Regions from separate parts of the Actinomadura formosensis genome, predicted to be linked through region 1. Evidence: riboswitches for the same ligand, from Rfam matches in the RefSeq annotation. Region 1 holds a riboswitch; each other region holds the start of a gene.
The links. A riboswitch is a leader RNA that binds a small molecule or an ion and turns the genes downstream of it on or off. The one in region 1 is predicted to bind thiamine pyrophosphate.
Positions count from the first base shown of each region.

Region 1 (10,074 bases):
CGGGAGCAGCGCTACTCCTACCAGGAGGAGGAGGGCGAGGCCCCGCCGCTCTGACGGGCCGCTCCGAGGGGTTCGTAAATCGGCGACAGGCGGATCTCCGGGGGCGGCGAATGTTACCTTCGGTCGTCATGACCCTACCGTCCGTCGCGAAGACCGATAGGTGCATGCGCCATATCCGCGGCGACGAGTGCGTTCTCACGGGCGAAACGGTGGTCGGTGGTGCGATCAAGCCTCGTTTGAGTGTCCTGAAGGACCCGTATGGGGGTGTTTTCGGACTGGCCGGTGATCCGGTGACGCGGCACTCACTTCCTGGAATCGATTGCGGACAGACGGTAATCGCGGCAAAGTCGGCCTCATGCTCCACGTCCTCGCCGTCGACGATGAACGCCCCGCACTAGAGGAGCTGACCTATCTGCTCCGCAAGGATCCGCGGATCGGGCAGGTCACCGGCGCGGGGAACGCCGCTGCCGCGCTTCGCGACCTGTCCCGCATGCTCGTCGAGGGGGAGCGCCTCGACGCCGTCTTCCTGGACGTCCGGCTGCCAGGACTCGACGGGCTCGACTTCACCCGGCTGCTCACCGGATTCGCCGCGCCCCCGCACGTGGTGTTCGTGACCGCGCACGACGACTGCGCCGTCACCGCCTACGAGCTGGGCGCACTCGACTACCTGCTGAAGCCCGTCCGGCCGGAGCGGCTCGCCGAGTCCGTCCGCCGGGTCGCCGAGGCCGCGCAGCGGACGGGTCCGCGTCCCGCGGACCGCCCCGCCCCCGACCCCGACGACGACGAACTGATCCCCGTCGAGCTCGGCGGCCGGACCCGGCTCGTCTCCCGCCGGTCGGTGACCCACGTGGAGGCGCAGGGCGACTACGTCCGGCTGCACACCGCCGAGGGCGGCTACCTGGTCCGGATGCCGCTGTCGGCGCTGACCAAGCGCTGGGAGGCGGCCGGGTTCATCCGGATCCACCGCAGCACCCTGGTCGCGTGCGCGCACATCACCGAGGTGCGCTTCGACGGCGGGCGCGCGGCCGTCCGGATCGGAGACGACCTGCTGCAGGTCAGCCGCCGGCACACCCGCGAGGTGCGGGACCGGCTGGTGCGCAAGTTCCACCATCCGGACGAGGACGAGGCGGGGAAAGGGCGGCGATGACCGGTGAGCGCCGGGCCCGGCGCCCGATGAACGTCCGAGATTCGTCCGCGAACGGCGCCTCCGCCGCGTGGACCGTCCCCGCCCGACCGCTCGTCCCGCATAACCGACCGCTCATCGCACGACTACACTACGCACATCTCTGATTACATACCGCTTATCGAGGGCTGCGTTTTCCTGGTGCCGCCCACCACACCCCGCGTCTAGTGTTCTCAGTGACACCACAAGCCACACCGCCACCGGAGGGGCGGGCGGCCGTGCCCCGGCCGCGACACCTCCCACAACAGCAAATCCGGAGATCCGGCCACGCCGGATCGTGTCGCCGGATCCCGTACCGGGGGGGTGGGATCCGGCGACCTGCGGCTCGGGCGTCGCTGAACAGTCGGGGGGTTGTTCAGCGACGCCCGAGCTCTTTTTTTATTGCTTTGCTCTCGGCGTCAGGCGCTGGCGCGCCTTCCTTCAACGAGCAAAGCGGCGATCGCTGGCATCGCTCCGGCTCGCCCAGGGGCTCGCTGCGCGATCAGGTTCTCGCTTCGCTTGAACCTGCCTTCGGACGCGATCGCAACGCGGCGGGTTGTTGCGGGCCGAGGTTAAAGACAGCGTGCCTTTCGGTTGCCGCATGGCTGGGTGGGCGTAGCAGGTGGGTTTCTGCCGCGTCGTATCGGATGGGTTTTGGTGGGCGTTTTAGGGGGTGCGGAGGCGTTTCAGGGTTTTTATGTCGTTGGCGTGGGGGGCGGGGGCCCGGCCGGGGGTTTCGATGATGAAGGGGACGCCTGCGGTGGCGGGGTGGTGGAAGAGGTCGGCGAAGGGCTGTTCGCCTATGTGGCCGGCGCCGATGTTCTCGTGGCGGTCTCTCGCGGACGCGCAGGGATCCTTGGAATCGTTGGCGTGGATCAGTTTCAGGCGGCCCTCGCCTACGGTGGCGACCAGGGCGTCGATGGTGTTCTTGACGCCGCCGGGGGCGGCCAGGTCGTGGCCGGCGGCGAAGGCGTGGCAGGTGTCGAGGCAGACGCCCAGCTTCGGGTGGTGCTCCAGGCGCTCGAAGAAGGGGCCCAGCTCCTGGACCCTGCCGCAGAGCATGTTGCCTTGGCCCGCCATGGGCTCCAGGAGGAGGTCGGGACCGTCCTCGGGGATCTCGTCGAGGAGGGGGAGAACGTGCTCGTGGATCTGCGTCATGGCCTCGTCGTAGGTCTGGCTGACCGCGGAGCCGGTGTGGACGACGACACCGCGGGCGCCGATGGCGCGGCCACGGGCGAGGGAGTGCCGGACGGTCGCGATGGACTTCGCGAGGGTCTCGGGGGTGGGGGAGCCGAAGTTGACCAGGTAGGGGGCGTGCACGTAGACGGGGATGCCGTGTTCGCGGAGTTTCGCGTCCTCGGCGGGGCGGCCTTCGGGAAGCGCCCAGCCGCGCGGGTTGGCGACGAACACCTGGACCGCCTCGGCGCCGATCTCGGCGGCGTATTTCAGGCCGCCGGTGGCGAGGCCGCCGGCCACGGGGACATGCGCCCCGACGGGGCTGTGCGGTGAGGTCATGGCCGATTCAGCCTAACGGGTCACGGCCCCCGGACGATGGTGACGGTGGAGCCGCGCGGGAGCTCGCCGCTGGACGGAGACTGGAAGCGCACGATGTCGCCGCCGAAACCCGTCACGTTGACCTTGAAGCCGGACTCCTTCAGGGCCTTCCTGGCTTCTTGCACGCTGCGGCCGGTCATGTCGGGCACCGGGACGTTCTGGTCGTCGCCGCCGTCGTCGCAGCCGAACTGGAACGGGCCCGCGTCCACGATGCAGTCGCGCTTGTTGACGACGATGGTGACGTCGTCGCCGCGGGAGACGCCGGTTCCCTCGGCCGGGTCCTGGCTGACCACGGTGTTCGGCTCCTTGCCGTCCACCCGCTTCTTCTGGACGGTGACGTTCAGCCCCATGGAACGCAGCCGGTTGGCTGCGGCGTCGCCGTTCTGGCCGACCAGGCCGGGCATCGACATGCCGCCGGAGACGACGATGTCGACGGGCTCGTCGGGGGACTGCCTCTCGCCGGCGTCCGGGTCGGTGCCGATGACCCTGTCCTTGGCGACGGTCTGCGAAGGGCTCGTGCTCGTCCGGCCGACGGAGAAGCCCCTGTCCTTGAGGGTCTGCCTGGCCTCCTCCAGGGTCTTGCCCTCGACGTCCGGCACCTCGCGGGGAGTGATGCCCTTGGACGGGGTCAGCGTGACCGTCTGGCCCTTGGCGACGCGGGCGCCCGCGGGCGGGTCGGACTTGACGACACCGCCCCGGTGGACGCGGTCGTCGTAGACCGCCTTCGCGGTCCGCACGTCCAGCCCCTTGGACTCCAGCAGATCGCGGGCGTCGGAGACCTTCATCCCGATGATCGAGGACGGGACGTGCTCGTACTGGCCGGACGTCTGGTACCAGACCGCCCACCCCAGGATGAGCGCCGCGACCGCGCCGATGGCGACCATGACGTAACGGCCGGTCAGCGCTCCGATCGCGCGGTCGGTCCTGGTCTGCGGCGGGACGTGCTCCGGCGGCGTCGTGTGCGCGTCCAGGACGGCGGTGCGCTCGTGGACCGGTGCCTCCAGCACGCTCGTGGCGTTGCGGGACGCCTCCTCGATGCGCCGGTCGAGGTCGCGGGGGAGGCCGCCGGCCACCTCGGCGACCTCGGCGAGGTACTGGTTCGCGTCCTGCGGACGGCGGGCCGGGTCGTGGCTCGTCGCGTCGGTGACGAGGGCGTCCACCCGCGGTGGCAGCCCGGGGACGACGCCGGACGGCGGCGGGACGGTCTCGTTCACGTGCTTGTAGGCGACGGCGAGCGGCGTGTCACCCCGGTGGGGGAGATGCCCGGTGAGCAGCTCGAACAGCATGATCCCGGCCGCGTACACGTCGGAACGGACGTCGGCGTTGCCCGACAGCACCTGCTCGGGGGCGAGGTACCCGACCGTCCCGATGATCATGCCGGTCTTGGTCATCTTGCTCGCGGTCTCGGCGCGGGCGAGACCGAAGTCGGCGACCTTGACCTGGCCGTCCTCGGTGATCAGGACGTTCTCCGGCTTGACGTCGCGGTGCACGAGACCGGCGCGGTGCGCGGCGCCGAGCGCGGCCAGCACCGGCTGCACGATCTCCAGCGCGGCGCGCGGGCCGAGCCGTCCGAGCGAGGTCAGCGTGTCGCGGAGCGTGCGGCCCGCGACGTACTCCATCACCAGGAAGACGTGCTCGCCGTCGGTGCGCTGGTCGTAGACCGCGACGACGTTCGGGTGGGACAGCGCCGCCGCGGCCTTGGCCTCGCCGATGAAGCGGGCCACGAAGTCCTCGTCGGAGGCGAGCCCGGCGTGCATCACCTTGATCGCGACGGTGCGGTCGAGGCGGAGGTCCCGCGCGAGGTAGACCGTGGCCATGCCGCCGCGTGCGATGCGGGACTCAATGCGGTAGCGCCCGTCGAGCACCCGCCCGACGAGTGGATCTGCGACCGTCGTGTCCATCGGTGCGAGTTTACGGGTGAACCCCCGCGGATCTCATCAACCGAGAGTATGAGCCTCGATGAGGCCGGAGGGAGACTCCTCCCGGGCGCCCGGTTCGGGAGCGGCCGGCCGACCGCGGCGGCCGGCGCCGCGGGACACGGCCACCCCGGCCAGGCAGAGCAGGCCGCCGGCGAGGGTGACCAGGCCCGGGACCTCGCCGAGGAACAGCCACGACATCGCCACGACGAGCGCGGGGACGGCGTAGGTGGTGGCGCCCATCTTCCCGGCGGACGTCCGGGCCAGCGCGTAGCCCCAGGTGGTGAACGCGAGCGCGGTCGGGAAGACGCCCAGGTAGAGCATGTTGAGAGTGGCGCCGGCCGGGGCGTCGGCGGCCTGCGCGATGAGCTGCCCGGAGAACGGCAGGCAGACGAGCGCGCCGATCGCGCACGCGAACGTGGTGAACTGCAGCGCGGAGGCGTGCCGCAGCGCGGGCTTCTGGCTCACCACGCCCGCCGCGTACGTCACGGCGGCGACCACGCAGAGCAGCACCCCGCCGACGGACGCGCGGCCCTCGCCGGACATCGACAGCCCGACGACGGCGGCGCCGGTGAACGACACGGCCAAGCCGATCACCAGCCGGGACGAGACGCCCTCCTTCAGCAGCCAGCCGCCGAGCAGCGCGATGAGCAGGGGCCCGATATTGACGACGAGGGCGGCGGTGCCGGCGTCCACGAGCTGCTCGCCCCAGTTCAGCGCGACCATGTAGGCGCCGAACCACAGCACGCCCGCGGTGACGATGCCGGGCCAGGCCCCGCGCGGCGGCAGGCCCTCCCGCCGGACGAGCCACAGGACGCCCAGCACGAGCGTCCCGGACAGGAGGCGGCCGAGGGCGAGGGCACCGGGCCCGTACTCGGCGCCGGCGCTGCGGATCGAGACGAAGGCGGACGCCCAGAGCACCACCGAGACGGTGGCGGCGGCGACCGCGCGCTTGTCGACGCGATCCGTGTTCATCTGCTGCATGTCACGCACCTTAGATCGGGGTCGTTTCCACGAACACCGAAGTGAGACGCCGGGTTGCGGCATGTCCGCGGGGTGCGGCAGACCCAGTCTGGTAACGCGCAGATTTCAGGTCCAGCGAATATTTCTACAGGGAACGCTTTAGTGATTCTACGAAGTGGCGAGCCCCTCGAACGGGGAGGACGCCTGCGCGTAGCGGCGCATCGGGATGCGTCCGGCCAGCCGGGCGAGCCGTCCGCCCTCCACCGCGTGCCGCATCGCCGCGGCCATCCGCGCCGGATGCCGGGCGCGGGTGACGGCGGTCGCGAGCAGCACGGCGTCGCAGCCCAGCTCCATGGCGAGGGCGGCGTCGGACGCGGTGCCGAGCCCGGCGTCCAGGATCACCGGGACGTTCGCCCGCTCGACGATCAGCTCGATGTTGTGCGGGTTGCGGATGCCGAGACCCGACCCGATCGGGGACCCGAGCGGCATCACCGCCGCGCACCCGATCCGCTCCAGGCGATGCGCCAGCACGGGGTCGTCGCTGGTGTACGGCAGGACGACGAAGCCGTCGGCGACGAGCTGCTCGGCGGCCTCGACCAGCTCGATCGGGTCGGGCAGCAGCGTGTGCTCGTCCGCGATGACCTCCAGCTTGACCCAGTTCGTGCCGAGCGCTTCACGGGCGAGCTTGGCGGTGAGGACGGCCTCCCCGGCGGTGAAGCAGCCCGCCGTGTTCGGCAGCACCCGGATGCCGCACTCGGCCAGGACGTCCAGCACCGAGCCGCGTGCGGACGGGTCCACCCGCCGCATCGCGACCGTGGTCAGTTCCGTGCCCGACGCGGTGAGCGCCTCCCGCAGCACGTGCATGCTGGGCGCGCCGCCGGTCCCCATGATCAGCCGTGAGTCCAGTTCCTCCCCGGCGATGACCAGCTTGTCCACGTTTCAGCCTCCCTGTGCGGTGTCCTTACGGGGACCGACCTCAGCCGCCCTGGACGGCGGTCAGCACCTCAAGGCGGTCGTCGTCGCGCAGCGTCGTCGCCGACCACGCCGACCGCCGGACGACCTCGTCGTTCAGTGCGGCCGCCACACCGGTCCCGGCCGAGGTGACGGACGCGACCGCGTCGGCCACGCTCGCGCCCTCCGGCAGCTCGCGCGGCTCACCGTTGACGATCACCTTCATGCCTGCACCTCGGCGGAGAAACGGTCGGGGGAGAACGGCCCGGCGATCTCGGGGACGGGACCGTCCAGCAGCATCGCCGACAGGATGTCGGCGCTCAGCGGGGTGAGCAGGATGCCGTTGCGGAAATGCCCGGTCCCGGCGATGAGGCCGGGCAGCGCGGTCGGGCCCATGACCGGCGCGTTGTCCGGGGAGCCGGGACGCAGCCCCGCGGTGACCTCGACGAATTCCAGCTCGGTGACGCCCGGCACCAGCTCGCGTGCGTCCCGCAGCAGCTCCCACAGCCCGCCGGCGGTGACACGCGTGTCGAACCCCAGCTCCTCCTGGGTGGCGCCGATGACGACCTCGCCGTCCGCACGCGGCACCAGGTAGACCGGGGAACCCTTCACCAGGCCCCGGACGGTGCGCCGCAGGAACGGGACCCGGGTGCGGAGCCGGATCACCTGGCCCTTCACCGGGCGGACGGGCGGTACCGTCCCGGGCGGCAGGCCCTCCAGGTCGGCCGACCACGGTCCGGCCGCGAGCAGCACCCGGTCGGCGCGGATGACCGTCCCGTCGTCCAGCCCGACCCCGGTCGCCGCGCCGCCGTCGACGACGATCCGCGCGGCCCGCCGCCGCACGAGCCGGGCCCCGAACCGCTCGGCCGCCGCCAGCAGCGCCGTGCCGAGCCGGCGCGGGTCGATCGAGCCGTCCCGCGGGGCGAGCAGCCCGCCGCGCACGCCGGGTGCGAGCATCGGCTCGGCCCTGCGGCACTCCCTGCCGGTCAGCGCCTCGGCGGGCAGGCCGAGGCTCTCCTGGAAGCGGCGCAGGTCGTCCAGGTACCTCAGGTCGTCGGCGTCGAACGCGACCTGGACGAGCCCGTCGGTGCGGTAGCCGGTGTCCAGGCCGGTCAGCTCCTCCAGTTCGGCGACGAACGCGCCGTAGCGGTCGCGGGACGCGAGACCGAGCCGCAGCAGCGGCTCCTCGCCGTAGGTCAGCTCGCCGACCGGGGCGAGCATGCCCGCCGCGACCGATGAGGCGCCGCTCATGGGGGAGGGGTCGACCAGGGTGACGGCGGCGCCCCCGGCGGCGGCCCGCCAGGCGGTGGCGAGGCCGATGACCCCGGCGCCAACGATGACGATCTCCATGTGCGCTCCCTTCGCCGGCATGATCCGGATCAGGTCCGGCGGTCGGCGGCCCGTTCAGCCGCCCTCTCAGCCCGGTCGCACCGGACTCCCGCGCTCTGTGTGGTTTTATCCGGTCCCCACCTTACGACCTCGGTAAAGCGCACCGGTGCCTGGACAGGTGTCCACCCGAAAAACGCGGCCGAATAGGGTGGCCGTCATGCAGAGGGTCATCGTCGTGGGAGGCGGGCTGGCCGGCGTGCGCGCCGTGGAAGCCCTGCGGAGCAAGGGGTACGAGGGGGCGCTGACGCTCGTGTCGGCGGAGCGGCACCGGCCTTACGACCGGCCGCCGCTGTCGAAGGCCGTCCTCAAGGGCGAGTCCGACGACACGACGGTCGACGCGGACTGGGCCGCGCTGCGCTGCGACCTGCTGCTCGGCGAACGCGCGACCGGCCTGCGCCTGGACGAGCCGGGACGCGGCGGCGTACTCGCGTCCACGGCGGGCGACCTGCCGTTCGACGGGCTGGTCATCGCGACGGGGGCGACTCCGATCACGCTGCCGGGGGAGGGGCGGCAGCACGTCCTGCGGACCATCGACGAGGCCCGCGAGCTGCGCGCCCGGCTCACCGAGGGCGCCCGGGTCGTGATCGTCGGGGCGGGCTGGATCGGCGCCGAGGTCGCCACCACCGCCGCCGGGAAGGGCTGCGCGGTCACCGTCGTGGAGGCGGCCGACACCCCGCTCTCGGGCGCGATCGGCCCCGAGGTCGGCGCGCTCACCGCCCCCTGGTACGCCGAGGCGGGCGTCGAACTGCGCACCGGCGTGAAGGTCGCGGAGGTGCGCGACGACGGCCTCGCCCTGGCCGGCGGCGGCCGGATCGAGGCCGACGAGGTCGTGGTCGGCATCGGTGTCCGCCCGGCCGTGTCCTGGCTGGACGGCTCGGGCCTGCCGACCGAGCGCGGCGTGGTCACCGACGGCTCGTTCCGCGTCTACCAGGGCGAGGAGGACCCCGGCGCCCTCCGCCCGGACGTCGTCGCGGTCGGCGACTGCGCCGCGTGGTGGTCGGCGCGGTACGGGCGGCGGCTCCTGGTCGAGCACTGGGACACCGCTCTCAACGCCCCCGAGGTCGCCGCCGCGTCGCTCCTCGGCCAGGACGCCTCCTACGACGCGGCCCCCTACTTCTGGTCCGAGCAGTTCGGGCGCATGGTGCAGTACGCGGGCAGCCACGCCGCGTCCGAGCGGCTCGTCCACCGCGGCGACCCGGCGGAGCGCAAGTGGGCGGCCGTGTGGCTGACCGGTGACCGGCTCGACGCGATCCTCACCGTCGACCGGCCCCGTGACCTGGTGCAGGCGAGGCGGGTGATCGCGGCCGGGACCCCGGTGGACCCCGAGGCGATCGCCGACCCGGACGTCCCCGTCCGGCAGGCCGTTCGCCAGTAGCGGGCGGTGCCGGAAGGTAACGGCTGTTCAGGGGGTTTGAGGCTTTCGAAGGCGTGGTAGCAAGGGGGCGTGACGCAGATGCACGCAACCGTTGACAGCGCACTCGACCCCCGGACCGACGCCCTCGCCGGCGAATGGCTCACCCTGAAGGAGACGGCCGAACGGCTCGGGATCAAGCCCAACCGGATCAAGCAGCTCATTCACGAGCACCGGATCCTCGCGGTGCGGCGCAGCGGCGAGCCGATGGTGCCCGCGGCCTTCATCAAGGACGGGCAGGTCGTCAAGGGGCTGCCCGGTACGCTGACGCTCCTGTCGGACGCCGGATTCGACGAGGTGGAGACGATCCGCTGGCTGTTCACCGCCGACGACACGCTGCCGGGGACGCCCGTGGAAGCGCTCGCCGAGAACCGCGGGACCGAGGTGCGCCGCCGCGCCCAGGCCCTCGCTTTCTAGAGACCACCCGGTACCAGCGGACGAAGCAGCACATGGCACGATCACGGGGTCACCCGGGACGGGACCACTCCCGCCGCGTGACCCCGTGACCACCCGTGCGGCGATCTGATCTGAAAGGACGTGCCCCGGCCGTGTCCAGGCACCTGCCCTCCGAACGCGCCGTCGCGCTGCGCGCCCGGCTCAGCCGGGCCCGCCTCTACCTGTGCACCGGCGCGCGGGAACGGCAAGGAGATCTGCCGGAGTTCCTCGACGCCGTCCTCGGCAACGGCGTCGACATCGTCCAGCTCCGCCAGAAGGGCCTGGAGGCCCGG
Region 1 covers NZ_CP192011.1:2,682,171-2,692,244, forward strand. The annotation lists gene ACQP1N_RS12690 (sulfite oxidase-like oxidoreductase) at 1-54, shown strand, start outside; gene ACQP1N_RS12695 (LytR/AlgR family response regulator transcription factor) at 356-1,147, shown strand; gene ACQP1N_RS12700 (deoxyribonuclease IV) at 1,829-2,677, opposite strand; gene pknB (Stk1 family PASTA domain-containing Ser/Thr kinase) at 2,698-4,617, opposite strand; gene ACQP1N_RS12710 (DMT family transporter) at 4,654-5,616, opposite strand; gene ACQP1N_RS12715 (thiazole synthase) at 5,764-6,483, opposite strand; gene thiS (sulfur carrier protein ThiS) at 6,572-6,772, opposite strand; gene thiO (glycine oxidase ThiO) at 6,769-7,896, opposite strand; TPP riboswitch at 7,886-7,998, opposite strand; gene ACQP1N_RS12730 (NAD(P)/FAD-dependent oxidoreductase) at 8,093-9,310, shown strand; gene ACQP1N_RS12735 (Rv2175c family DNA-binding protein) at 9,389-9,763, shown strand; gene thiE (thiamine phosphate synthase) at 9,895-10,074, shown strand, end outside.

Region 2 (10,074 bases), 2.6 Mb from region 1:
AGCGCCTGGCCCGCCAGGCCATCAACGCCGGGCTGGCGCACACCGTCCTCGCCGTCCCGATCGCCCAGGAACGGGCGACCATGCACCTGGACACCGTCTGCACCATGGTCGATGTGGACACCGTCGTCATGTACCCGCCGGTGGCGCACTCCCTGATGGCCCACACGGTCACGCTCACCAACGGTGACCTGCGCGTCTCCGAGCCCCGCCCGTTCCTTGAAGCCGCCGCCGCGGCGATGCGCCTCGACCGCCTCAAGGTGATCGACACGGGCCTGGACCCGGTGACCGCCGAGCGCGAGCAATGGGACGACGGCAACAACACCCTCGCCGTGGCCCCCCGCCTCTGCGTCGCCTACGAACGCAACATCGAAACGAACGCGCAACTGGAGGCGTCCGGCATCGAGGTGATCCGCATCAGCGGCAGCGAACTGGGCTCCGGCCGAGGCGGCCCCCGCTGTATGTCCTGCCCCCTACTCCGCGACGCCATCTAACCCACCCAGCCCACCCCACGCCGGTCATCTTGATGAACGCGATACCGGACGCGGCGAACGCACCGATCACAATGAGGAACAGCAGTACGGCGCCGGCGATCGAGCCAACGCGCCGGTTTCCAAGGCGACGGCGGCGCGACGAGAAACACGCGCACCCACCCCAGCCGCCGCCCCCAAGCCACGCGACAACCGAAAGGCACGCTGTCTCTAACCCCAGCCCCGCAACAACCCGCCGCGTTGCGATCGCGTCCGAAGGCAGGTTCAAGCGAAGCGAGAACCTGATCGCGCAGCGAGCCGCTAGGCGAGCCGGAGCGATGCCAGCGATCGCCGCTTTGCTCGTTGAAGGAAGGCGCGCCAGCGCCTGACGCCGAGAGCAAAGCAATAAAAAAAGAGCTCGGGCGGTGTCGACGGGGGCACGACATCGCCCGAGCTTGTGAGGACCTTACAGGTTGGGCGGGGATCCTTCCAGGCGGGGTCCTCTTATGCCGGATATGCCCTACTTGAGGCGGTTCCATTCCTGGTTCCGTTGCACAGATCTTCGTCCGGCTCGTCCAGGAGGTCAGGGAAGTCGGCCAAGTCGGGGACGACGGCGTGCATCCCGGTGGGGGCGGCCCTGCCGTGCTCGCCCGCTGACCTGGGGGCGCGCAGGACGGCCCAGACCGTGGTGGAGTCGTCTTCGTGGCGCACTCCCCAGCCTTCGGACAGGGTCTCGACGATGCCGAGCCCGCGGCCGCCCAGTGAGGACAGCGTGCCCGGGCCGCGGCGCGGCTCGGTCATGGCGCCGCCGTCGCTGACCTCCAGTTCGAGGAGGTCGCCGCGGCGCAGCCAGCAGACCTTGACCTGGCCGGACGGCAGCGGCCGGGCATGGCGGAGGGCGTTGCTGATGAGCTCGCTGATGATGACGCTCGCGTCGTTCACGACGGATTCGTAGACCCCCGAGTCGACCAGCTCCGAGCTGAGGCGCTTACGGGCGACCGCGACGCTGGACGGTGCGTGTGGCAGCAGTACGACGCTCGACGCCCTCACCTCCCCATGGTTCCGCTTACTCGGACGAGTCCCGTCGTCACCCTTCCGGTACGACCGAAATGCCCTGATGGCCATGCCCGGAAACCCGAACGATTCAGTTCACCACCTGCACAACGAGTCACCGGCCGTCCGGTCACGGTGATCACCCCCGAACGGAATCTCGGCACCAATGGCCACCATCAAAGGATCTATCCAGCCAACGGCGGACTTACTCCTCACGCACGCGTTTCGTCCGTCACACGCCGGGGTCACCGCACTTTCTCGCATAAGCCGAGGTCGCCGCCCATCGAGATCACTGAACGCCCAGGTCACATGGGTGGCACCGAGTCACGCCGGAGGGAGTGTCCGTACGGTGGGTGACCGCCGCGATCAGTCGGCACGGCGCAGCACGAGCCGCATCCGAGTTCCCTCGCCCGCACGCGCCCCACCTGCGGGTCCGCGGCCGGGCGGCGCCTCCAGGAGAGTGTTCGGACGGCCAGTGGCCCGTTCCATTTCCGACACTTCACCGTCTATAGAAGCTTTGCGAGATTTGGTGTGATATGTCTCACGTCCGGCCGGATGCGCCGAAATTGTCCCGCCCTGGGCCTCCGTCAGCCGTTTGACGATGTACAGGCCGAGCCCGATGCCGCCGAAGCGCCGGCGGTCCCCGGAGTCGCCCTGGACGAACCGCTCGAAGATCCGTTCATGGTCGCCGAGCGGGATGCCGATCCCCTCGTCCACCACCGACACGACGATGTCGGAGCCTGCGCAATGGGCGCTGACGCTGACCGTTCCGCCGTCCGGGGAGTACTTGAACGCGTTCTCCAGCAGTTGCCCGAGGATGATGTCGGTCGCCATCGCGTCCCCCCGGCAGGACGGCAGGCCGGGCGCGATCTCCAGCTCGACGCGGTGCAGCGGGGAGAGGGAGCGGAAACCGGCGACGACACCTTCCAGAACCCGCCGCAGATCGAACGACTCGATCGTCACGGGCAGCTCGTCGGCGCCCGCGCGCGAGCCCAGCAGAAGGTGCTCGACGAGCCGGGCGAGGGACTGGGCCCGTTCGGCGATGGTGGCGACGGCGGCGCGCCGGTCGTCGTCGGCCATCTCGTCCCACCGGTTGACCAGCGTGGACGCGAAACCCTGCACGACCGTGATGGGGGTGCGCAGCTCGTGGCTGGTCGTGGCGAGGAACAGGTCCTTGGCCTCTTCGAGCGCCTTGGCCGCGGAGACGTCGCGGAAGTCCACCACCAGCTCGCCGGTCTCCTCGATCTCGGCGGCGAGCACGTTCAGCCACCTCCCCGACTCCAGCCGGAACGTGAGCATCTCACCGAGCACCGGGATGTCGAACGGCAGCGGGCGGCCGATCGCGTTCTCCGGCGGGATGCCGGTGAGGGCGTGCGCGGCCGGGTTCCACTGCCGGACGACGAGGTCGTGGTCGAGCACGGCGATGCCGTCGGCGCTGGAGTCGATCACCGCGCGCTCGTGCGCCCGCTGCCGGACGACCTCCGCGTACGCGACGGCGTTGCCGACCGCGACACCGGCGTGCCCGGCGAGCAGTTCGAGCAGTTCGAGCTCGGTGTGCCCGGCCTTGCCCCCGGAGAAGAGCGCGTACAGCGCACCGTACGGCCGGCCCTGCAGGTAGGACAGGCCGAGCGCGATCGTGTGCAGGCCGGGCAGCTCCGACCAGATCAGGTCGCCGAGGCGCTGCCGGCCCGTGGCGAGCTTGACCGTCTTGCCCGACCGCAGCAGCTCCCCGACCAGGCTCGACCGCAGGTCGGCGGACGTCCCGCGCATCCGCTCCGGCAGTCCGGACAGGCTGACCAGCCGCAGGCGCTCGCCCTCGATCCGGACGAACCCGGCCGCGTCCGCGCCGGTCAGCTCGATCAGCGCGGCGGTGATCCGGTCGAGGACGGCCGCGAGGTCCAGTTCGGCGTTCAGGTCGGTGATGATGTCGTTCAGCCGCCGGACGAGCCGGGCCCGCTCGGTCATGTGGTGCTGGGCGATCTCGCCCTCCTCGACCGGGTGGTACACGCCCACCCAGCCGAGCAGCGTCCCATCCGGGTCCTTCAGCAGGCTCGTGTCGATGCGGACGTCGATGAGCCGGCCGTCCCGGTGGGAGCGGCGGGTCGCGATCGAGATCTGCCCGCCGTCGCCGGCGCGCCGGGTGAGGAGCCGTTCCTGGACGGCGTTGTGCTCGGCCCTCAGCTCGTCCGGGACGATCGGGGGGACGTGGCCGATCACCTCCTCGGCGGTCCAGCCGAACATGCGCTCGGCGGCCGGATTCCAGACGGTGACGCGGTGCCGCCGGTCCACGGCCACGATCGCGTCGGCGGCGCTCTCGATGACGGCGCGCGCGATCGGATCATGGACGTGCTGATACACGTCTGTCATCGTGCCACCGGATACCGGCACGGCGCCGGGTAACTTGCATCGAAAATTGCCACGTGAACCTTACCTTTCGGTAAGGCTACCGCCTGGTAATCCGTCCGATGAGCAGCGCGGCGATCCCCGCGACCAGGAACGACAGCAGCGAGGCGCTCATCCAGTCCTGCGGGCCGAAGTGCAGCGCGTCCCGGACGTCCCGCCAGAAGTCCGCCCAGTGGCGCACCGTGCCCGGGTTGATCAGCTGGTAGACGACGAACCCGGCCGTCCAGGCGGCGATCATGCCCCAGCGGGACGGCGCCCGCCGGGAGACGTCCCAGCCCTCCCGCGCGCGGCGGCGGCCGAGGAAGAAGTCGGCGGCGAGGACGCCCAGCATCGGCACGAACACCGACCCGATCAGCAGCAGGAAGCCCGCGTAGTCACCGATGTCCAGCACGAGCGCGAGGACGGTGATGCCCACGCCGAGCGCCACGCTCAGCACCCGGCGGTCGGCGCGCGGGAAGAGGTTCTGGATCGACACGGCGGTGGAGTAGGTGTCGGCGAACGACTGGTCCGCCTCCCGCAGCACGAACACCGCGAAGAACACCACGCCGAGCGTCGCGCCGAGGAACGGGTCGAAGATCCTGGTGGTGTCGCCCGCGACCAGCGCCAGCGCCAGCAGGCCGAGGACGTAGGCGATGATCTGGGTGATCGAGTAGCCGACGGACGCGGCACCGAACGCCGCCCGTTCCGTCCGTGAATGCCGGGTGTAGTCGGCGGCGACCGGCACCCAGGAGATCGACACCGCGAGCGCCGCGTCCGCACCGACCCAGAAACCGCCCCACGACCCCCGCGTGAGGTCGGGCAGCGGCTGCCGGACGAGTTCCACGTAGAAGTAGACGAGCGCGATCGCCACGGCGACCGTCACGTAGCGGCGCAGCAGCCGCACCGAGCCGAGCGGCCAGATCGTCAGCACGGTCGTGATCGCGCCGGCGGCGATCACGTAGGCCCAGCGCGGCACGCCGTCCCACAGCTCGCGCGCCGCGTCCGCGATCACGATCAGCTCGAACGTCCCCCAGCCGACCAGCTGCGCGATGTTCAGGATCGTCGGCGCGTACGACAGCCGGGCGCCGAACAACCCGCGCAGCAGCACCATCGCGGGCTGGCCGGTGCGGGCGCCGGGGACGGCGGCGAGGCCGAGCATCAGCCCGCCGAGGATCGTTCCAACGGTCATCGCGACGATGCCCGCCATGATGGAGATGGTCGGCCGGCCATCGGCGTCCGGCGCGAGGACGGTGTAGGCACCGGAGAAGGCCAGAAGACTGACACCGAGGTTGGCCCAGAACGCACTCTGGTCCCAGAACCCGAGGACCCTGGGGGCGGGCTCATCGAGGGTGAAGGGGACCTCGTTGTTCGGCCGCTCGTCGCTAGGGCGCTTTTCAACGTCGGACGTCACGGGACACACACTCCCTACGCCGGCATTACCCGGACAGGTTCATGCGGTCGGCGACGCCTTGCAGGCCGCCCTCTCAGCCCGGCTCTGGCCCGAGCTCCCGCGGTTATCGGTCGCCCCGATCGTACAACCGCCCGTCAACCCCTAAAAGGGGGCATACGGAGTAGATCAGGCAACGTACGGCGGGCCGCCGCCGGCGCACTCCATCGGCCGTCCGGCCTCCGCCCAGCTCTTCATCCCGCCGTCGACGTTCCTGACCAGCCAGCCCGCCTGGTTGAGCGCCACCGTCACCTGCGCGGACCGCTGACCGGACCGGCAGATCACGAAGACCTCCTGGTCACGCGGTATCTCCCCGGCGCGGTCGCCCAGCTGCCCCATGGGGATGTGGACCGCCTCGGGCGCGTGGCCCGCATCCCATTCGTCCTGTTCCCGGACGTCCAGCAGATAGCCGTCCGGCGGGACGTCGGCCGCACCCACGGCCGGTACGTCTTCCCCGAAAATCATCACACCCCCCATGGAACCGCGCGAAGCCCCCCTGCGTCGAATCACGCATGCGGTATCGGACGCTCCTATTCGCAGCGCCCGGGCTGGCCATGCTCCTCTCACTGGCTGCCTGCGGCGACGAACAGGCCAACGGAAACCCCGCCGACCGGCCTTCGGGCACCACGTCCGTGCAGCCCTCCGGCACCCCGGCGGATTCGCTGACCATCACCCTCAGGGCCTCCCCGGAGGCCCCCGCCAAGACCTGGAAACTGACCTGCGACCCTCCTGGCGGTACCCATCCGAAAGCCGCCGACGCATGCGCGGCCCTGAGCAAAGCCAAGGAACCCTTCAAGCCCGTCCCAAAGGGCCAGATGTGCACCCAGATCTACGGCGGTCCCGAGATCGCCACGGTGAAGGGCACCTGGCAAGGCAAGGAGATCGACACCGAGTTCACCCGCAAGAACGGCTGCCAGCTCCACCGCTGGAGCCAGGTCGCCCCGCTCTTCGGGGACGTCCCGAAGGTCCGCTGACCTCCGGCTGAACGAGCCATCCCCGTTCCGGCTCGGTTCCCACGACCCCTCAGGCCCCGGCGTCCCGCCGGGGCCTGATCGTTTCCTGCGGGGACGTCCCGGCGGTGCCGCCACCGGATGCGGTCAGATCCAGCCGCCGATGCTGCGGTTCTGGGAGACGGCGGTGTCGAAGGCCAGGGGGCAGGCCAGGATGAGAGTGCGCATCGGTTCCGGCGGCTGGACGTACATCTGCAGGACGTACCGGTCGGCCCCGGTGAACACCTGCGACAGCAGTTCGCCCACCCCGTCGAAGCCGCGCTGGATGCGGGCGATCTCCTGCTGCCGCCAGTCGGTGACCCGGCCGCTCAGCAGTTCGTAGTAGCCGATCTGCTGCTCCTGCGCGGTGAGGATCTCCCAGCCGCGCATCGCCCGCTTGCGCAGGTGCCCGATGAGGCCGCCCTGCGGGGTGAGCACCTGCATCCGGGGCGTGCCCATGAACCCGTACGGCTTGTAGAAGAGGAAGTACGGCATGCCGTCGGGACGGAAGATCGACAGCCTGCGCTCGGCCTTGGTCTGGCTCGCCTGGTTGATGACCCGCAGCGCCTTCTTCGCGCCGCTCACGCCCTCTTCCCGGACGTACGCCGCGGGCTGCCCCTGCGGGCTCCAGATCGTGTAGTTGGCCTCGGTCGAGAAGAACTGCGCGGGCTGGTCGTAGACGAGGATCGGCGAACCGTAGAGATCCGGGGCGCCCTGCGGGGGCACCTGCCGCTGCGGCGGATATCCACCCTGCTGAGGCGGCGCATAACCGGCCTGCTGCGGCGGGTAACCGGCCTGCTGGGGCGGGTAGCCGCCCTGCCGCGGCGGGTATCCGTAGCCGGGCTGCGGGGGTCCGGGCGCGTACGGCGGAGCGGGCACGGCGGCGGGCGGGGGCGGGCCGTAGCCCGGATGCCGCGGGGGACCGTAACCAGGGCCACCGGGTCCGGCGGGTGGGGGCGGGGGGTATCCCATGGACGGCTCCTGAGCACGGCGATCATCGCTGATGTCTCGCGACACGATACGCCGCATTCGCCCGGTGTCTCCGGCTCACCGGCGGATCCGCACCGGCCGATCTCACCTGAGCAGGCGGGACATCCGGCGGTCGGCGAGCGGCTTGCCGCCCGTCTGGCAGGTGGGGCAGTACTGCAACGCCGAATCGGCGAACGACACCTCGCGCACGGTGTCGCCGCAGACCGGGCATTTCTGGCCTGCTCGGCCGTGCACCCGCAGGCCGGTCTTCTTCTCGCCCTTGAGGTCCTGCGCTTCGAGGCCGCGCGAGCGTTCCACGGCGTCCCGGAGGGTGGTGACGATCGCCTCGTGCAGGACGGCGACGTCCTCCTCGGTCAGCGATGCGGCGATCTTGAAGGGGGACATCCCGGCCGCGTGCAGGACCTCGTCCGAGTAGGCGTTGCCGATGCCGGCGATCACCTTCTGGTCGCGCAACAGGCCCTTGATCTGCGTGCGCCTGCCCGCGACGATCCCGCCCAGCGCGGCGGCGGTGAAGGCGTCGTCCAGCGGGTCGGGGCCGAGGGACGCGACGCCCGGCACGTCCGACGGGTCGCGGACGACATAGACCGCGAGGCCCTTCTTCGTGCCGGCCTCCGTGAGATCGAAGCCCGAGCCGTCGTCCAGGTGGACGCGCAGGGCCAGCGGGTTCCTGCCTCCGGGCCGGACGGGTTTGGCCGGGATCTCGTCCCGCCAGCGCAGCCAGCCGGCGCGGGCGAGGTGGATCACAAGGTGCAGCCCGTCGACGTCCAGGTCGAGGAACTTGCCGTGCCGGGCCGCGCCGGTGACGGTCAGCCCGCCGAGCGCGGTCACCGGCGGGTCGTAGGTCTTCAGCGCGGAGACGGCGAGAACATCGACGCGGGCGACGGCATGGCCGACCGCCCGCTCCCGCAGGAACTCCGCGAGCGCCTCCACCTCTGGTAGCTCAGGCATGACCTCAGTATCGGCGAACCGTCCTCGGAAAGTCGTCCACAGGGGTGCGGGCACCTGTGGAAAACCCTGGGGATAACGTGTGACCCGAATCTCGAAATAACCCATACCCCCCTGGGGTTGTGACAGCGGCACGGTTATGGCAGCATGAGGAACGTCAGATACCCCCCAGGGGTAATATCGCGAAGGAGACGCCGATGAGCACCGCCACCTACACCGTCACCGGCATGACCTGCGGTCACTGCGTGAGCTCGGTCACCGAGGAGGTCGAGCAGATCGCCGGCGTGACCGGCGTCGAGGTCGACCTCGCGACCGGCGCGGTCACCGTCACCAGCGAGACGCCCCTCGACGACGCCCGGGTCAAGGCCGCCGTCGAGGAGGCCGGATACGAACTGAAGGCATGACCGGCGCGCGCCCCGCCGTTCCAGCGAGCGAGCGGGGTGCGTCCGGTGGAGACGAGTGGAGTGGATCGGCATGAACAGCGCGACCAAGGTGGGGGCGTACGCCCTCGGTCTCGCCGTCGTCTTCGGCGGCGCCGCCGGGATCGGCAAGGCCGCGGGACCCGTCGGCGGCACCGCGGAGATGGCGTCGCACGAGGGCGACGGCGGCGGGCACGGGTCCGGCGGGCACGGGAGCGGCGGGGGCGCCGCCGCGGCGCCGCACGCCCCGGGCGGTCTCCAGGTGTCCGAGGACGGCTACACGCTGACCCCGCGCAGCACGACCGTGGCCCCCGGCGAGAAGACCGACTTCCGGTTCACCATCAACGGGCCGGACGGCAAGCCCGTCACCGGGTTCAAGCTCCTGCACGGCAAGCGCGTCCACCTGATCATCGCGCAGCGCGACCTGTCGGGGTTCCAGCACCTGCACCCGACCGAGATCGGGGGCGGTGTCTGGACCGTCCCGGTGGAACTGCCGGAGCCCGGCGTGTACCGGTTCTTCACCGACGTCCAGCCGGACGGCGCGCCCCGGCAGCTGACCCTGGGCACCGACATCTTCGCCCCGGGCGACCTGCGGAGCACGCCGCTGCCGGAGCCCGAGCGGGTCGCGAAGGTGGACGGGTACGAGGTCGAGCTCACCGGCGGTCTCACTCCCGGCAGGTCCACCGAACTCACCCTCACGGTGAGCAAGGACGGCAGGCCGGTCACCGACCTGGAGCCGTACCTGGAGGCGTACGGGCACCTGGTCGCGCTGCGGCAGGGCGATCTCGCCTACCTGCACGTCCACCCGGACGGGGAGCCCGGCGACGGCGAGACGAAGCCCGGCCCCGGCATCACGTTCTTCGCCGAGGCGCCCAGTTCCGGCGCGTACCGGCTGTACCTGGACTTCAAGCACGGCGGCAAGGTCCGCACGGCCGAGTTCACCGTGCACGCCGGCGCTGCCGGGGTACCCGCCGAAGAACCCGTGCAAGGTCACGATGACCAGCCGCACACGCACTGACGTCCACGCGATCGAGGCAGAGGAGGAGCGATGAGCACGGACATCGAGTCCGGGCGTATCGAGCTGGCGATCGGCGGGATGACGTGCGCGTCGTGCGCCAACCGCATCGAGCGGAAGCTCAACAAGATGGACGGCGTGACCGCCACGGTCAACTACGCCACCGAGAAGGCCAGCGTCGAGTTCCCTCCGGGGGTGTCCCCGGAGGAGCTGGTCGCCACCGTCGAGAAGGCCGGCTACACCGCCGAACTGCCGGCCCCGCCGCAATCCGACCCGGGTGCGGCGCCGGAGCCGGACGACGGCCTGCGTCCGCTGCGGCAGCGGCTGATCACCGCGGTCGTGCTGTCGGTGCCGGTCATCGCGATGG
Region 2 covers NZ_CP192011.1:72,186-82,259, reverse strand. The annotation lists gene ACQP1N_RS00395 (arginine deiminase) at 1-491, shown strand, start outside; gene ACQP1N_RS00390 (ATP-binding protein) at 972-1,517, opposite strand; gene ACQP1N_RS00385 (sensor histidine kinase) at 1,887-3,887, opposite strand; gene ACQP1N_RS00380 (purine-cytosine permease family protein) at 3,964-5,313, opposite strand; TPP riboswitch at 5,308-5,424, opposite strand; gene ACQP1N_RS00375 (rhodanese-like domain-containing protein) at 5,479-5,811, opposite strand; gene ACQP1N_RS00370 (SSI family serine proteinase inhibitor) at 5,904-6,323, shown strand; gene ACQP1N_RS00365 (hypothetical protein) at 6,447-7,310, opposite strand; gene ACQP1N_RS00360 (Fpg/Nei family DNA glycosylase) at 7,413-8,276, opposite strand; gene ACQP1N_RS00355 (heavy-metal-associated domain-containing protein) at 8,471-8,677, shown strand; gene ACQP1N_RS00350 (hypothetical protein) at 8,748-9,710, shown strand; gene ACQP1N_RS00345 (heavy metal translocating P-type ATPase) at 9,741-10,074, shown strand, end outside.
Region 2: another riboswitch for thiamine pyrophosphate. It lies ahead of ACQP1N_RS00380 (purine-cytosine permease family protein); the one in region 1 lies ahead of thiO (glycine oxidase ThiO).

Region 3 (10,074 bases), 850 kb from region 1:
ACGTTCGCGGTCGAGCGGCGCGGCGGCGCGTACACGATGGAGATGTCCGGAGTGTTCGCGCACGCCGGCCGCGCCACCTTCCGGTACACCCGCGCGTTCGTGCAGGACGGTGAGCCGATCTGGCACTACAACCAGCGGCCGGAGGAGTACGACGGCCGGTTCAACGCCGACTGGAAGTGGGAGGGCCGCGGCGGGACGCTCATCGACCGCGACACCTGGCCCGCCGGATCCGGCTACCCGGACCGGTTCATGATCGGTGATCCGCACATGAACTTCTACGAGGGAAGTGCCCAGGTGGACGACATCCGCCTGTACGTTCCGAGGTAGCAACCGGATATCGAAGGCGCGGGCCCGGAGCCCATGGCGATGTGCCCGCGCCTTGCCTTGGGGGCTTCGTGACTCAGCAGACCGCGCCCGGCCGGGCGCCCCAGCCGTCCGTCGCCGACCCCTGCGCCGAGCGGGGGCCGGCGGGGGAGCGGCTGCGCGGGGATGGTGCGGGCCCGCCGCTCGATGTGTTCCTGTCCGGCCGGGTCTTCATGGACATGATCTTCACGGGGCTGCCCGGGCCGCCGCAGCCCGGCGCCGAGATCGCCGCCGGCGGGCTCGGCTCGGCGCCGGGCGGCGCGGCCAACATCGCGGTCGCGATGAGCCGGCTCGGCCTGCGGGTCGGCCTCGCGGCGCCGTTCGGCGACGACATGTTCGGCGCCTACCTGTGGCGGACGCTCGCCGAGCAGGAGGGCATCGACCTCGGGCCGTCGCGGCGGGTGCCGGGCTGGTCCACGCCGGTGACGGTGTCGATGGCCTACGACTCCGACCGCAGCATGGTGACGTTCGCGCAGCCCGACCCGTGCCCGCCGGGCGACCTCGGCGGGCCGCCGCCGGCCGCGCGGGCGTGCTTCGTGGACGTCGACCGCCCCGTGCCGCCGTGGGCGGCGGGGATGCGCGAGCGCGGCGCGCTGGTATTCGGCGACCTCGGCTGGGATCAGACCGGCGCCTGGCCGGCCGAGGTCCTCAACCGGCTCGCGCACGTGGACGTGTTCCTCCCGAACGCCGCCGAGGCGATGTCCTACACCCGCACGCGGACCCCGGCGGACGCCGCCGAGGCGCTCGCCGAGCGGGTGCCGCTGGTGGTGGTCAAGCGCGGCGGTGACGGCGCCATCGCGCTGGACGCGGCGACGGGGGAGCGGGCCGAGGTCGCCGCGCTGCCCGTCGAGGCGGTCGACCCGACCGGCGCGGGCGATGTGTTCTCCGCCGGGTTCGTGTTCGCCACCCTCGCGGGACTGCCGCTCGCCGAGCGGCTCCGGTTCGCGAACCTGTGCGCCGGGCTGTCGGTGCGGCACCTCAGCGGCTCGCTCGGCTCGCCCTGCTGGGGGGACATCGCCGCGTTCGGCGAGTCCGGGGAGGTGCCCGAGTCCGTCCTGGCGGAGTACGCGTTCGTGGTCCCGTTCATCCCGGACACCGCCGGTGACCCGGTCGTCCGCGCCGAGCCCACCCTGCGGGGAAAGCGCTGACCGCGGCTACGGCGCGGGGTACGGCTCCGGGACGGCGCGGTACTCCTGCGGGCTGACGCCGTGCTCGCGCTTGAACGCCGTGCTCAACGCGAACGCGGTGGCGTAGCCGACCCGGCGCGCCACCGCGTCCAGCGTCGCGTCGCTCTCGCGCAGCAGGTCGGCGGCCTGCGCGAGCCGGACGCCGGTCAGGTACGCCATGGGCGGCTCGCCGACCAGTTTCGTGAACCGCTGCGCGAGCGCCGCGCGGGACGCCCCGACCCGGGCCGCCAGCCCGGCGACGGTCCACGGGTGCGCCGGGTCGGCGTGCAGCAGCCGCAGCGCCGGGCCGACGACCGGGTCGCCGTGGGCGCGGTACCAGCCGGGCGCCTCGGCGTCCGGGCGGGCGAACCAGGCGCGCAGCGTCTGGATGAGCAGCAGGTCGAGCAGCCGGTCGAGGACGACCTCCTGGCCGGGCTCGTCCCGGCCGATCTCGTCGGCGAGGACGCCGGCGAGCGGCGACCGGAGGGCATCGCCGGGCACGACCGCGATCGGCGGCAGCGCGGCCAGCAGCCGCCGGGTGACGGCGCCGCGCATCGGATAGGTGCCGATCAGCATGACCGCCGGCCCGTCCGGGGCGTTGCCCCAGGCCCGGACGCCGAGGGCCATCTCCCGCGACAGGCTCGTCCCGTCCGGGGCGGTGCAGACCTGCCCGGGGTGGACGACGACCCGCGGCTCGGTCGCCGGGTCGTCGCTGACCGTGTACGGGTCCGGCCCCCGGAAGATCACCATGTCGCCCGGGCGGGCGCGCCGCGGCTCCCCGCCGTCCGGGATGAGCCACGCGTCGTCCCCGACCATGGACATCAGGGTCAGCGGCGCCTCGTCCTGGATCCGGATCGACCAGGGCGGGGCGAGGGTGGAGCGGAGCAGGAACGCCCCCCGGGCGCGCGGACCGTCGAGGAGGTCGGCCAGAGCGTCCATGCGGCAAGCGTAGACGCTCGCGTATGCGGGCGAGCGCCTCGGCGATGTCCGCCGGGACCGCCCGCCGGTTGACTCGGGGACATGACGAACACCGTGATCGAGACGGAAACCGCCGCGACCGGCAGCTGGAACACCTGATCGGAAGAGCCTCCATGAAATTCTCCTTCGCCGCCGTGTCGGCGGTCCTGTCCATCGTCATGGCGGCCGGAATGGCCGGGACGTTCTTCGGCTTCTCGTCCGGGGTGATGCCGGGCCTGAACGCGGCGAAGCCGGGCTCGGCGATCGACGCCATGCAGGGCGTCAACCAGAAGATCCAGAATCCGGTCTTCATCGCCGCGTTCCTGCTGGTGCCGGTGCTGGCGATCACGGCGGGAGCACTGCTGCTGTCCCTCGGCCGCAAGCCCGCGGCCGCCCTCTTCTTCGCCGCCGCCGCGGTGTACCTCGCCGGCGCGCTCCTCCCGAGCTTCGCGGTGAACATCCCGATGAACGAGAGCCTGGACCGCGTCACGGTTCCGGGTGACCCGGCCGAGGCGGCACGGATCTGGTCGGACTACGCGGGCCGCTGGACGGCCTGGAACACCGTCCGCGCCCTCGCCTCCTGGGCGAGCCTCCTCGCGATGAGCCTCGGCCTCTACCTCTGGGGCGCCGACACCTGACCGGCCGCCGCCGCGGGGACGGGGCTTACGATCACGGGATGGGCGGTGTCTACGCAATCAGCGATCTGCACGTGGGCTTCCCGGAGAACCGCGCGTTCGTCGAGGGGCTGCGACCGGCCGCCGGCGGCGACTGGCTGATCGTCGCCGGCGACGTAGCCGAGCGGTTCTCCGACGTGGAGTGGGCGCTCCGCACGCTGCGCGAGCGGTTCGCGACCGTGATCTGGACGCCGGGCAACCACGAGCTGTGGACCGTGAAGGACGACCCGGTGCGGCTGCGCGGCGAGGCCCGCTACCGCGGGCTCGTCGACATGTGCCGCGCCGCGGGCGTCCTGACCCCGGAGGACCCGTATCCGGTGTGGGAGGGCGACGGCGGCCCCGTGACGATCGCGCCCCTGTTCGTCCTGTACGACTACACGTTCCGGCCCGAGGGGACGTCCACCAAGGAAGAGGCCCTGGCGGTCGCGCACGAGGCGGGCGTCGTGTGCACCGACGAGGTCTATCTTCACCCGGACCCGCACCCTTCACGGGACGCCTGGTGCGATGCCCGCGTCACCTACACCGAGGCGCGGCTGGCCGCCCTGGAGCCGGGGACGCGGACCGTGCTCGTCAACCACTGGCCGCTCGTCCGCGAGCCCACCCGCGTCCTGTGGTACCCGGAGTTCGCGCAGTGGTGCGGCACCGAGCGCACCGCCGACTGGCACGACCGGTTCGGGGCGGCGTCGGTCGTCTACGGGCACCTGCACATTCCCCGGACGATCTGGACCGGCGGCGTCCCGCACATCGAGGTGTCGGTCGGCTATCCCCGCGAATGGCGCAAACGGGGAGGGGCGCCGCGCGGGCCGCGCCGTGTCCTGCCCGTCCCGGAGACGGGCTGACCTACCGCCTGCCCGGCACCATTCCGGTGGCGGCGAGCGACAGCAGCCGGCCCGCGGCCTCCGGTTCCCGCTCGGTGACCGCCGCGATCGCGCCGGTCAGCCACAGGACGTCGGTGAACGCCGCGTCCGCGGGCGCGTCCCCGGACCGCTGCGCGCGGGCGAACAGCGCCTCGCCCGCCTCGCACATCGCCCGGCGGGACGGCTCGGGCCGCTCGTCGCGCAGCGACACCACCGCCGAGGCCGCCATGCCGCGGAACACCGTCACCTGTGAGATGAACGCCCGCAGCCACGTCATCAGCGCCTCGCCGGGGGCGGGGGAGAGCAGCAGGTCGCGGGCCGCCGCGGCGAGCTCGGCGTAGACGTCCGCGAGCAGCGCCTCCAGGAGGTGCTGGCGGGTCGGGAAGTGGCGGTAGAGCGTCCCGATGCCGACGCCGGCGAGCCGGGCGACGCCCTCCAGGGACGCATCGGCCCCGTCGCGCTGGAACGTCTCGCGGGCCGCGGCGAGCAGCCGCGCGCGATTGCGGCGCACGTCGGCGCGCACCGCACGGGCGGGGGCCTTCGGCGTGTCGTCGCTGGTCACGTGGGTCGTCGGTCCTTTCCCGGCGGGGCTGGGGTCTGCGGCGGTACAAGGGAATCCGCGGCTTTGGAACGGTCCCTCGATACTATCCGCGCCGACAGCCCCGGCCCGCGCCGGGATGCGCGGGTCCGCCGCGGACGCCACCGCGGCGGACCCGCGCGGCCGTCAGGAGCCGGACGGGGAAAGCGGCAGGTAGACCTGCCCGCCCGCGGCCTTGAACTCCTCGGCCTTCTCCCGCATCCCGGCGGTGAGTGCCTCGCCGGCGGCCAGCCCGCGCTCGTCGGCGTACCGCCGGACGTCCCGGGTGATCTTCATCGAGCAGAAGTGCGGGCCGCACATCGAGCAGAAGTGCGCGGTCTTCGCCGGCGCCGCCGGCAGCGTCGCGTCATGGAACGCGCGGGCCGTGTCCGGGTCGAGGGACAGGTTGAACTGGTCCTCCCACCGGAAGTCGAACCGCGCGTCCGACAGCGCGTCGTCCCACGCCTGCGCCCCCGGATGCCCCTTCGCCAGATCGGCGGCATGCGCGGCGATCTTGTAGGCGATCACGCCGGCCTTGACGTCGTCGCGGTCCGGCAGCCCGAGATGCTCCTTCGGCGTGACGTAGCAGAGCATCGCGGTCCCGTACCAGCCGATCATCGCGGCGCCGATCGCCGAGGTGATGTGGTCGTAGCCGGGCGCGATGTCGGTCGTCAGCGGCCCGAGCGTGTAGAACGGCGCCCCGTCGCACCACTCCTGCTGCAGGTCGACGTTCTCCTTGATCTTGTGCATCGGGACGTGGCCCGGCCCCTCGTTCATCACCTGGTTGCCGTACTCGGCCGCGATCCTCGTCAGCTCGCCCTGCGTGCGCAGCTCGGCGAACTGCGCCTCGTCGTTGGCGTCCGCGATCGAGCCGGGGCGCAGGCCGTCCCCGAGCGACCAGGTGATGTCGTAGGCGGCGAAGATCTCGCACAGCTCCCGGAAACGGGTGTAGAGAAAGTTCTCCTTGTGGTGCGCCAGGCACCACGCGGCCATGATCGACCCGCCCCGCGACACGATCCCGGTCTTGCGCCGCGCCGTCAGCGGCACGTACGGCAGCAGGACGCCGGCGTGCACGGTCATGTAGTCCACGCCCTGCTCGGCCTGCTCGATCACCGTGTCGCGGAAGACCTCGTAGGTCAGCTCCGCCGGATCACCGCCGACCTTCTCCACCGCCTGATACAGCGGGACGGTCCCGACCGGCACCGGCGAGTTCCGCAGGATCCACTCCCGTGTCGTGTGGATGTCCCTGCCGGTCGACAGGTCCATGATCGTGTCGGCGCCCCACCGGGTCGCCCACGTCATCTTCTCGACCTCGTCCTCGATCGACGACGCCACCGCCGAGTTGCCGATGTTGGCGTTCACCTTGACGAGGAAGTTCCGGCCGATGACCATCGGCTCGATCTCCGGGTGGTTGACGTTCGCGGGCAGCACCGCCCGCCCCGCCGCCAGCTCGTCGCGGACGAACTCCGGCGGCACGCCCTCCCGCAGCGCGGCGAACTCCATCTCCGGCGTGATCTCCCCGCGCGCCGCGTAGGCGCGCTGTGTCACCGCGCCCCCGGTCGCCCGCCGGGGCCGGCGCGGCGGGAAATGCTCGCGGGCCCCCTGCGAGGTGCCGCCCTGCGCACCCCCCGCAGGAGCGGTCCGGGCGGGTGACGGCCGCCGCCCGTCGTCCTCGGGCCGCACGGCCCGCCCGTCGTACGGGGCCGTGTCGCCGCGCTCGGCGATCCACGCCTCCCGCAGCGCGGGCAGCCCCCTGCGGACGTCGGTGTCCTGCTCCGGATCGGTATACGGCCCCGACGTGTCGTACAGGACGACGACGTCCCCGTTGGTCAGCGGCACCTCCCGCATCGGAACCCGGATGTCCGGGCGCGAACCCTGAAGGTAGGTCTTGCGGGCGGCTGGAACCACACGTTCTGTCATGACGACTCGATCTCTCCCTACGCCGGCATTACCCGGTCAGGTTCATGCGGTCAGCGGCCGTCCCAGCCGCTATCTCAGCCCGGTTCGCCGGGCCCCCGCGATCTGTCGTGCCCGACGCTAACCCGGCACACCCCGGTTGCCGCAACCGCCGATCATGGGATAGAACGCGCCCGCGCGACGGCCTGAGAGGATCACCTCATGTCCGACCTTCACCAAGAGTTCACGCTGACCCCGGTGGGGTATGTCTCCTCGCCGCTGACCGACCGGGCGTCCGCGCCCAAGCAGGGAACGGAGGGCGCCCCCGAGGCGTGGCTGGTCTTCGAGCCGGACGTCCTCCCGGCGCTGGAGGGCCTGCGCGCGGGCGACCGGATCTTCGTGCTGACCTGGCTGCACCGGTCGGCCCGCGACGTCCTGCGCGTCCACCCGCGCGACGACGCGCGGGCTCCGCTGCGCGGCGTGTTCGCGACCCGGTCCCCGGACCGCCCGAACCCGATCGGCCTGCACCCGGTCGAGGTCCTGCAGGTCACCGGCCACCGCGTCCGCGTCCGCGACCTGGAGGCCCTGGACGGCACCCCCGTCCTGGACGTGAAGCCGATCCTCGCCCGCGAGCCGGGCACGTGACGCCGGGCGGCCGCGCCCGCGCCCGCGGGCGCCGTCAGCCCACCGCGGCAAGGTAGAGCAGACCCGCCAGGGTGGACGCCGAGCCGATCTCCCCGCGCGCCGCGAGCGCGGGGACCGATGCCAGCGGCACCCACTCGATCCGCTCGGCCTCCACGTCGGCCGGCTCGCCGACGCGCTCGGCGCCGTCCGCCCGGTAGATGTGATGGATGCCATCGTGAACACCCGGTGAGGGCCGTACGTCGAGCAGGTGCCGCAGCGTCCCGGCGCGGTATCCGGTCTCCTCGATCAGCTCCCGCGCGGCCGCCTCGGCGGGATCTTCGCCCGGTTCGACCCGTCCGCCGGGAATCTCCCAACCCCATTGGCCGGTGATGAACCGGTGCCGCCAGATCAGCAGGACCCGGCCGTCCCCGTCGACCGCCGCGACGCCCGCGGCGGGCCGCACCCGCAGGAGGTGGTGGTCGAACCGGCGTCCGTCCGGCAGTTCGACATCGGCCAGCCTCACGCTCATCCAGGGGCTGTCGTAGACCGACCTCTCCCCGTGCACCGTCCAACGCATGGACGGACGCTATCGGGGTCTTTCGAACCCTTACCGGTAGGGTCAGGATCTAGGGGGAGCTGGGGGAGGCGAACGCGTCGGTGAGCACAGTGCAGGAGGCCCCGCAGGACCGGATCTTCACGGTGCCCAACATGCTCAGCATGGCACGGCTCGTGGGTGTCCCGCTGTTCCTTTGGCTCATTCTGGTGGAGGCGGACTGGTGGGCGCTCGGCGTGCTGGTGTTCGCCGGCCTGTCCGACTGGCTGGACGGGAAGCTGGCGCGGGCGCTGAACCAGACCAGCAGGCTCGGCGTGGTGCTCGACCCGGCCGCCGACCGCCTCTACATCCTGGCCACGCTCGTCGGGCTCACCATCCGTGACGTCATCCCGCTGTGGTTGGTGCTGCTGCTGGTCGCCCGCGAGTTCGCGATCCTGCCGATAGCGCCGATCATCCGGAGGCTGGGGTACGCCAGCACGCTTCCCGTCCATTTCATCGGGAAGGCGGGCACCATGTGCCTGCTGTACGCCTTCCCGCTGCTGCTGCTGGGCGACCATGACGGCGGTGCGGCGACGGTGGCGAAGGTCATCGGATGGTCCTTCGCCATCTGGGGAACGGGCCTGTACTGGTGGGCGGCCGTCCTCTACTGGACGCAGACGCGGCAACTGGTGCTGGCCGGCCGCGGCTCGTCCCCGGCCCCCGAGCCGGTACCGGGGGCGGGGCCGGCACGAGAGCCGGACGGCCGGGGCGTCCCGCGCGCGGAACCGCCGGCCGGCGACCAGAAGGGAGCTGAGACCCCCCGATGAAGGCCGTCGTGATGGCGGGTGGCGAGGGGACGCGGCTGCGTCCGATGACCGCCAACCAGCCCAAGCCGCTGCTGCCGCTGGTCAACCGGCCGATCATGGAGCATGTGCTCCGGCTGCTGAAGAAGCACGGGTTCACCGAGACGGTCGTCACCGTCCAGTTCCTGGCCGCGCTGATCCGCAACTACTTCGGCGACGGCGAGGAACTCGGCATGTCGCTCAGCTACGCGACGGAGGAGATCCCGCTCGGTACGGCCGGCAGCGTCAAGAACGCCGAGGAGGCGCTGCGCGACGAGCGGTTCCTCGTCATCTCCGGGGACGCGCTCACCGACATCGACCTCACCGACATGGTGCGGTTCCACAAGGAGAACGACGCGCTCGTCACCATCGGGCTCAAGCGGGTCCCCAACCCGCTGGAGTTCGGCATCATCATCGTGGACGACGAGGGCCGCGTGCAGCGGTTCCTGGAGAAGCCCACCTGGGGCCAGGTCTTCTCCGACACCGTCAACACCGGCATCTACGTGATGGAACCGGAGGTCCTCGAACACGTCGCCGAGGGCGAGCCGGTCGACTGGTCCGGTGATGTGTTCCCCAAGCTGCTTTCCGAAGGCGCCCGCCTGTTCGGGTACGTGGCCGACTGCTACTGGGAGGACGTCGGCACCCACGAGAGCTACCTCAAGGCCCAGGCGGACATGCTGTCCGGTCAGGTCGGCATCGACCTGGGCGGGTTCGAGATGTCCCCGGGCGTGTGGGTCGCCGAAGGCGCCGAAGTGGACGCCGAGGCCGTCCTCAAGGGCCCCCTCTACATCGGCGACTACGCGAAGGTCGAGGCGGGCGTCGAACTGCGCGAGTTCACCGTCCTGGGCAGCAACGTCGTGGTGAAGGAAGGCGCTTTCCTGCACCGGGCCATCGTCCACGACAACGTGTTCGTCGCGCCGTCCACGAACCTGCGCGGCTGCGTCATCGGCAAGAACACCGACATCATGGCGGGCGCCCGCGTCGAGGAGGGCGCGGTCATCGGGGACGAGTGCGTCATCGAGGCGGAGGCGTACGTCTCCAGCGGGGTGAAGGTCTACCCGTTCAAGACGATCGAGGCCGGCGCGGTCGTCAACACCAGCGTCATCTGGGAGTCGCGCGGGCAGCGCAACCTGTTCGGGCCGCGCGGCGTGTCCGGGCTCGTCAACGTGGAGATCACGCCGGAGCTGGCGGTCCGGCTCGCCAGCGCCTACGCGACGACGCTGAAGAAGGGCTCGACGGTCGTCACCGGACGCGACGTCTCCCGCGCCGCCCGCACCCTCAAACGCGCGGTGAACAGCGCCCTGACCGCCAGCGCGATCAACGTCAACGACCTGGAGGCGACACCGCTGACCGTCACCCGGTTCGAGACCGGGCGGGAGGACGCCGCCGGCGGCATCTACATCCGCACCACGCTCGGCGACCCCCAGGGCGTCGACATCCTGTTCCTCGACCCGGGCGGCGCCGACCTGTCGCTGGCGGCGCAGCGCAAGCTGGAGCGCGTCTTCGGCCGCCAGGAGTACCGGCGCGCGTTCCCCGGCGAGATCGCCGAGCTGACCTACCCGCCGCGCGTCGTGGAGAGCTACACC
Region 3 covers NZ_CP192011.1:3,529,188-3,539,261, forward strand. The annotation lists gene ACQP1N_RS16605 (hypothetical protein) at 1-327, shown strand, start outside; gene ACQP1N_RS16610 (carbohydrate kinase family protein) at 396-1,511, shown strand; gene ACQP1N_RS16615 (cupin domain-containing protein) at 1,518-2,468, opposite strand; gene ACQP1N_RS16620 (DUF1772 domain-containing protein) at 2,621-3,124, shown strand; gene ACQP1N_RS16625 (metallophosphoesterase family protein) at 3,163-3,999, shown strand; gene ACQP1N_RS16630 (TetR/AcrR family transcriptional regulator) at 4,001-4,579, opposite strand; gene thiC (phosphomethylpyrimidine synthase ThiC) at 4,742-6,514, opposite strand; TPP riboswitch at 6,510-6,623, opposite strand; gene tsaA (tRNA (N6-threonylcarbamoyladenosine(37)-N6)-methyltransferase TrmO) at 6,713-7,135, shown strand; gene ACQP1N_RS16645 (NUDIX hydrolase) at 7,170-7,691, opposite strand; gene ACQP1N_RS16650 (CDP-alcohol phosphatidyltransferase family protein) at 7,823-8,473, shown strand; gene ACQP1N_RS16655 (sugar phosphate nucleotidyltransferase) at 8,470-10,074, shown strand, end outside.
Region 3: another riboswitch for thiamine pyrophosphate. It lies ahead of thiC (phosphomethylpyrimidine synthase ThiC); the one in region 1 lies ahead of thiO (glycine oxidase ThiO).